One region of the Sphingosinicella rhizophila genome, then DNA from elsewhere that is predicted to be linked to it. Evidence: predicted binding sites of a transcription regulator. Region 1 holds the regulator's gene; each other region holds the start of a gene.
The links. Region 1 encodes LexA, which represses DNA repair genes until DNA is damaged. Its sites were predicted from a motif close to GTTCCNCNCTTGTTCT; they were not measured.

Region 1 (2,256 bases):
AGGTGTTCTTGCGCCCAACCAGATCGCCGATCCGGCCGAAGAAGAGGGCGCCGAAAGGCCGCACCGCGAAGCCGGCCGCGAAGGCTGCGAGCGCGAATATGAACCCTGTCGTTTCGTTGACGCCGGAAAAGAACTGGATGGTTATGACGGTAGCAAGCAGGCCGTAAAGGTAGAAATCATACCATTCGAAGATGGTCCCGAGCGATGAGGCAAGTATTACCAGCTTGGCGCTCTGCCGCTCTTCCCGCTGCGGCGCTTCGCCCTCACTTGTCGGCATATTCTCTCTTTTCCTGTCATTGCCCCTGCCGGCGATCCTAGGCGAAGAGGAAGGATGCGCAAGCTTTGCCCAGTCGAGTCCTTGGGCGAGGAAGGTCTCCTGCTTGACAGGATCGAATCTGTTTCCTACACGTTCTCTATTCGTTCCTATAGGAGCCTGGAACATGCTGACGCGCAAGCAACACGAGCTTCTTTGCTACATCCATGACCATCTTGGCGAAACAGGTGTTTCCCCTTCTTTCGAGGAGATGAAGGAGGCGCTCGATCTCAAGTCGAAATCGGGCGTGCACCGGCTGATTTCGGCGCTGGAGGAACGAGGGTTCATCCGCAGGCTGCCGAACCGCGCCCGGGCCCTGGAAGTGACCCGTATGCCGGACATGAAGGGCGATGAGAAAGCTGGGATCTCGACGCGGCCGCAGGCTCCCGTCATCCCGCCCTCGGCAGCCAATGATGTCGTCGAGCTGCCGCTTCACGGCCGCATCGCCGCCGGCCTTCCGATCGAGGCGCTGGAGGGTCAGAGCACCCTGCCCGTTCCGGCCGCGCTGCTGGGTCCCGGTGAACATTACGCGTTGGAAGTGGCCGGCGATTCGATGGTCGAGGAAGGCATTCTCGATGGCGATTTCGCATTGATCCGCAAGACCGACACTGCTCGGGACGGCGAGATCGTCGTGGCGCTTATCGACAATAATGAGGCGACCTTGAAGACATTCCGTCGTGAAGGTTCGATGATCCGGCTCGATCCCGCGAACCGAAATTACGATGCCCAACGCTACCGGCCCGACCAGGTGGCCATACAGGGGCGGCTGTCCGGTCTACTGCGGCGCTATTGAGAAGCCTCTCGCTGCTGGCGGTGTAACTCTGCCTTGAATTCGGTCTCCGCGCGCTGGACTCTTCGTGCCAGTTCGCCGGAGTCGACGAAGGCGTCGGCATCGCCCTCGGCAAGGCGGCGCCGCTTCGCATCCATGTCGAAGAAAGCGGGGTGATAAGTCAGATAGACGTCAGCCTGCAGTCGTTTCAGTTTTGAATATGTGGCACGGAAATCGGCGGCCGCCTCGGGATAGAGGCTATCCCCAACCAGTTTTTGCCCGGCAACGGTGAGGCTGCAGGCGAAGACGAGGTCGAGCAGCTTGCCTTTCTCTTCGATGCGCATCGTCCAGCTGGTGCAGCCGCGCGTGTGGCCGGGCGTCAGATGGGTGACCAGACTGGTTCTGCCAACAGCAATCCTGCTTCCATCGGAAATGATTGCATCGACCTTGACCGGCGCGCTCGGACTCATATCCGGACGATAGCGCGGAACGCCGCTCTCGAGCGCAGGTTTGTCTGCGGCACTGGCGAGCAGCTTCGCGCCCGACAGACGCTTGAGCTCGGCGAGGCCTCCCGAATGATCCCAATGGGCATGGTTTATGAGTAATATGTCGACGTCCTCGATCCGAAAACCCAGGCGCCGAATATTCGCCGCGATCTGTGGCGCGCTTTCCTCAAGTGCGCCATCGATCAGGACATGACCTTCCGGGCCGGTAATCAAAAAGGCAGCCAGCCCTTCGGTTCCGACATAATAGACATTGCCAACGAGACGGAACGGTTCGGTCGATCGATTCCATTCCGCGCGTAATTTGCTCACGTCTTCAGGCTGCGCCGCTGCCGGTGCCGAAATCAGCGCGAGGAAGAAAGGCACGGAGAAACGCGACATGGCCTGCTCTTACGACCCGCCCGGATCTTGGGCCACGGTCTTTTCCCGAAGTAACCCCAGCCCGACGGATAGGCGAGACGATCATGGGAGAAAATGCACGGCCGCTCTTTCAGTCCCGGCCGCCCTTCGATCCACTTCGTCGATCCTGCCGGAAACGGGATGGTTTGGGTGAAGGCCGGCCGGTCATCGCCGGAGGAGCCCAGGGATGCTTGCCCACCTGCTCGGCGACCGTAGAGACTTTGGCCTCTCTTCCAAGCACGATGGCAAGGCCGCCGGTCTTTCGGAGCAGG
Region 2 (2,256 bases), on a different contig from region 1:
CGCTGGATGGAAGGTTCACAATGAATATCCTCAATGGGTGGGACGGAGCCTCTCTTCGGCGCGGGCCTGGGCGCTCCCCCGAGAGGCTCGTCCTGCGTCGCATTCGCCTGGCTCGCGCCCGCGACGGAAGTGCATAATGATCCTTCGGCGCTTGCTGATCCTCGCCTTGCTCGGCTTCGCGGCGTTGCTGCTTTACGGTTATGCCCGCGACAATCCGGAAGACCTGCCCTGGACGCGGCTTGACCTGACCCAGCCGATCGGCGCCTTCACCGGCCGCAAGCTGGCGGAGCTGGGCGGCGAAGGCGCTCGCTGCAAGGCCCTCCTGGACCAGGCGGGAGTCGGCTATAGCGCCTTGCCGCCGCGGCGGGACGGACCCCAATGCGGCCATGACGAGGCCGTCCGACTGCGGACGGATGGCGCGCTGGACATCTCCTATCGCCCGCCGGGCCTCGGCACATCCTGTCCGGTCGGCGCCGCTTTGGCGCTGTGGGAATGGCATATCGTCCAGCCCGCCGCGCTGCGCCATTTCGGACGCAAGGTCGCAAGCATCGACCATTTCGGAAGCTATAGCTGCCGCCGCCTCTACGGCCGGTCAGAAGGCGGATGGAGCGAGCATGCCCGCGCCAATGCAGTCGACATTGCCGGTTTCCGCCTTGAGGGGGGCGAGCGCATCACGGTGGCCGGCGACTGGGACAGCGAAGACGCCAAAGGACGCTTCCTCCGCGAGGTTCGCGACGGTGCCTGCCGCCTGTTCGCGACCACCCTCTCGCCCGACTACAACCAGGCGCATCACGACCATCTCCATCTCGACCAGGCAAGCCGCGGCGCGACGGGCTGGCGCGGCTGCCGCTGAAGGCGGGAGGCTTGCTTTAAGAGGGCTGCGAACCCATCTCCGCTGGGCCGCGTTGACGCTGTCATGCCGCCCTTGCCTCATCAGAACAAATATGGAACACATAGCCCGATATGTTGACGCACATTTCCGTCCGCGGCGCACGCGAGCACAATCTCAAGAATGTCGACATCGACATTCCCCGCGAGACACTGACGGTGATCACCGGCCTGTCGGGATCGGGCAAGTCGAGCCTCGCCTTCGACACCATCTATGCCGAGGGGCAGCGCCGCTACGTCGAATCGCTGTCCGCTTATGCGCGCCAGTTCCTGGAGCTGATGCAGAAGCCGGACGTCGATCATATCGAGGGCCTGTCCCCGGCCATTTCGATCGAGCAGAAGACGACCAGCCGCAACCCGCGCTCGACCGTCGCCACCGTCACCGAGATCTACGATTATATGCGCCTGCTGTGGGCGCGGGTCGGCATTCCCTACAGCCCCGCCACCGGCCTGCCGATCGCCGCCCAGACGGTCAGTCAGATGGTCGACCGGGTGATGGCGCTGGAGGAAGGCGCCCGCCTCTATCTGCTCGCCCCGGTCGTGCGCGGCCGCAAGGGCGAATATCGCAAGGAAATGGCCCAATGGCAGAAGGAAGGCTTCACCCGGGTCCGCGTCGACGGCGAATTTTACGACATCGAGGACGCGCCCGCGCTCGACAAGAAATACAAGCACGACATTGAGGTCGTGGTCGACCGGCTGGTCGTCCGCGAGGGCATCGAGACCCGGCTGGCCGACAGCCTCGAAACGGCGCTGAAGCTGGCCGAAGGCACCGTCTATCTCGATCCCGCCGACGCGCCGAAGGATAGCGGCGTTCGCGAAGCCCATGCCGCCTTCGTCCATCGGGCCGAAGCGCAGGGCGAGGAGTCCGGTCCGGGCGACGCCAATATCGGAGTCGCCGCCGCGCTCGGCCAGGCCGCCGAACGTGCTGTGCTGGCCGACAATGCCCCGCCGGGCCGGATCACTTTTTCCGAGAAATTCGCCTGCCCCGTCTCCGGCTTCACCATCACGGAGATCGAGCCGCGCCTCTTCTCATTCAATGCGCCGCAGGGCGCCTGCCCCGCTTGCGACGGCCTCGGCGAGAAGCTTTATTTCGATCCGGAGCTGGTCGTCCCCAACCAGAATCTGTCGATCAAGCGCGGCGCCGTCGTGCCCTGGGCCAAGTCCAACCCGCCCAGCCCTTATTATATGCAGGTGCTCGGCTCCCTCGCCCGCGAATATGGCTTCAGCATGGAGACGCCGTGGAACGAGCTGCCGGAGGCAATTCCCGACATCATCCTGCACGGCACCAAGGGCAAGCCCGTCACCCTGCGCTTCGTCGACGGCCGCAAATCCTATGAGGTGAAGAAGCCGTTCGAAGGCGTGATCGGC
Region 3 (2,256 bases), 230 kb from region 1:
GGAGGTTGGAAAAGGGACCGGTCTCGGCCTCTCGACCGTCTACGGCATCGTCAAGCAATCGGGCGGCTTCATCTTCGCTGAATCGCTCGAGGGGGAAGGGACGAGTTTCGTCATCTATCTGCCGGTCCATCGCGCGGAGATCGCCAAGTCTCCTCGCAAGGCGCGGGAGACAGCCGGCGAGCTTTGGGGCACCGGCACGATCCTGCTGGTCGAGGATGAAGCCACTGTACGCGCCGTTGCCGAGCGTGCGCTCAGCCGTCACGGCTATACGGTCCTGGTCGCTGAAAATGGTGAAGCCGCACTGGAAATCCTGGCGCGAGAATCGAATATTGACCTGATGATCTCGGACGTCGTGATGCCAACCATGGACGGGCCAACGACGGCTCGAGAGGCGCGCAAGACCCATCCGGATCTGCCGATCCTGTTCATTTCGGGTTATGCCGAAGAGCAACTTCGCCAATCGATCGATCTGGATCGCGTCGGCTTCCTCGCCAAGCCGTTTTCGGTCCAGAAATTGGCCGAAGTCACGCGCGACACCTTGCTGGCGAAATAATGGTTTCGAAACCGATCCTAAGGCCTTAAGCAAACGGCGTGACCGCGTTTCGTTCCGTCCTGATCGTCGAAGACGAACCGCTGATCGCAATGATGCTCGAGGATTTTCTCGAATCGTTCGGTCATGTCGTTGCCGGCACCTGCGACAGCGTGGCCGATGCGCTTATGCGAATCGAAAGCGGGGGTTTCGATATCGCCATCGTCGATGTCCATCTGAAGGGTGGGGAACATGCCTGGCCGATCTGCGACCGGCTTGCAGAAATGGGCATTCCCTTCGTTCTCGCGACGGGTGGTCATATCGAGCCGCCGCCCCATCAGCATGCGAATGCCCCGGTATTGACCAAGCCTTTCACGATCGATGCCATCGAACCCGTGCTGACGGAGGCTTGCCGGGTTTGAGCTTGGATGGATGTCTGCCGCCGCGGCGCCGATGTTTCCCTCTTGTTCCACAAGAACAGATCGTGTACACGATCATTCTCGCGTTGAATGGGCGGCGCGCAGCGAATAAGTGGAGCCTCGGCCATGGTGGCATCTCTGAAAGTCGTATCCGACAGGGTTTCTGACAATATGGACAAGCAAAAAGCGCTCGATGCCGCCCTGGCGCAGATCGACCGTGCATTCGGCAAAGGCTCGGCGATGAAGCTGGGCTCGCGTGAAGCGGTGGAAATCGAGACCATTTCGACTGGCTCGCTCGGCCTCGATATCGCATTGGGGGTCGGGGGTCTGCCGCGCGGCCGCATCATCGAAATCTACGGTCCGGAAAGCTCGGGCAAGACCACGCTGGCGCTGCACGCCGTGGCGGAAGCGCAGAAGGTCGGCGGCACGGCCGCCTTCGTCGATGCCGAGCATGCGCTCGACCCTGTCTATGCCAAGAAGCTGGGCGTCAACATTGACGAACTGATCGTCTCCCAGCCCGATACCGGCGAACAGGCCTTGGAGATCACGGATACGCTGGTCCGTTCCAACGCCGTCGATATATTGGTTATCGATTCGGTTGCCGCGTTGGTACCCCGCGCGGAGATTGAAGGGGAGATGGGCGACAGTCATGTGGGGCTGCAGGCCCGGTTGATGAGCCAGGCGCTCAGAAAGCTCACCGGATCCATCTCCAAGTCTCGCTGCACCGTGATCTTCATCAATCAGGTGCGCATGAAGATCGGAGTGATGTACGGCAATCCCGAGACCACGACCGGTGGCAACGCCCTTAAATTCTACGCCTCCGTTCGTCTCGATATCCGCCGTACCGGACAGATCAAGGACCGTGACGAAATCGTCGGGAACGCGACCCGGGTGAAGGTCGTCAAGAACAAGGTGGCGCCGCCGTTCAAGCAGGTCGAGTTCGACATCATGTATGGCGAAGGCGTGTCCAAGATGGGCGAAGTCCTCGATCTGGGCGTGAAGGCCGGGATCGTCGAGAAATCGGGCGCATGGTTCAGCTATGATTCCGTGCGGATCGGGCAGGGGCGCGAGAATGCAAAAGTCTATCTCAAGGAGAATCCTGAGATGGCGGACAGGATCGAACGCGCCATTCGCGGCAAGACCGAGGAAGTAGCCGAAGCTTTGATGACCGGCGCCGGGGCGGAAGACGATATCTGATCGACGATCGGGCGGAAGGCCGCGGCACCTGGCGCCGTCGATCTTCCACCTTTCTCATTCGGTCTTGATATGGCTGGGCCCCTGGCCTGGCGGCTTGATCATGGCGGGATT

Region 2: a site for LexA is predicted at 936-951, ahead of uvrA (excinuclease ABC subunit UvrA). Genes of this name have one in related genera too.
Region 3: a site for LexA is predicted at 985-1,000, ahead of recA (recombinase RecA). Genes of this name have one in related genera too.

What each region holds. Positions count from the first base shown of each region.
Region 1 is NZ_JAVUPU010000001.1:191,741-193,996, reverse strand. It holds gene RQX22_RS00880 (MFS transporter) at 1-277, opposite strand, end outside; gene lexA (transcriptional repressor LexA) at 441-1,106, shown strand; gene bla (subclass B3 metallo-beta-lactamase) at 1,100-1,966, opposite strand; gene RQX22_RS00865 (ComEC/Rec2 family competence protein) at 2,076-2,256, opposite strand, start outside.
Region 2 is NZ_JAVUPU010000002.1:232,971-235,226, reverse strand. It holds gene RQX22_RS04215 (extensin-like domain-containing protein) at 137-853, shown strand; gene uvrA (excinuclease ABC subunit UvrA) at 964-2,256, shown strand, end outside.
Region 3 is NZ_JAVUPU010000001.1:417,283-419,538, reverse strand. It holds gene RQX22_RS01915 (hybrid sensor histidine kinase/response regulator) at 1-553, shown strand, start outside; gene RQX22_RS01910 (response regulator) at 592-951, shown strand; gene recA (recombinase RecA) at 1,120-2,145, shown strand; gene RQX22_RS01900 (multidrug effflux MFS transporter) at 2,200-2,256, opposite strand, start outside.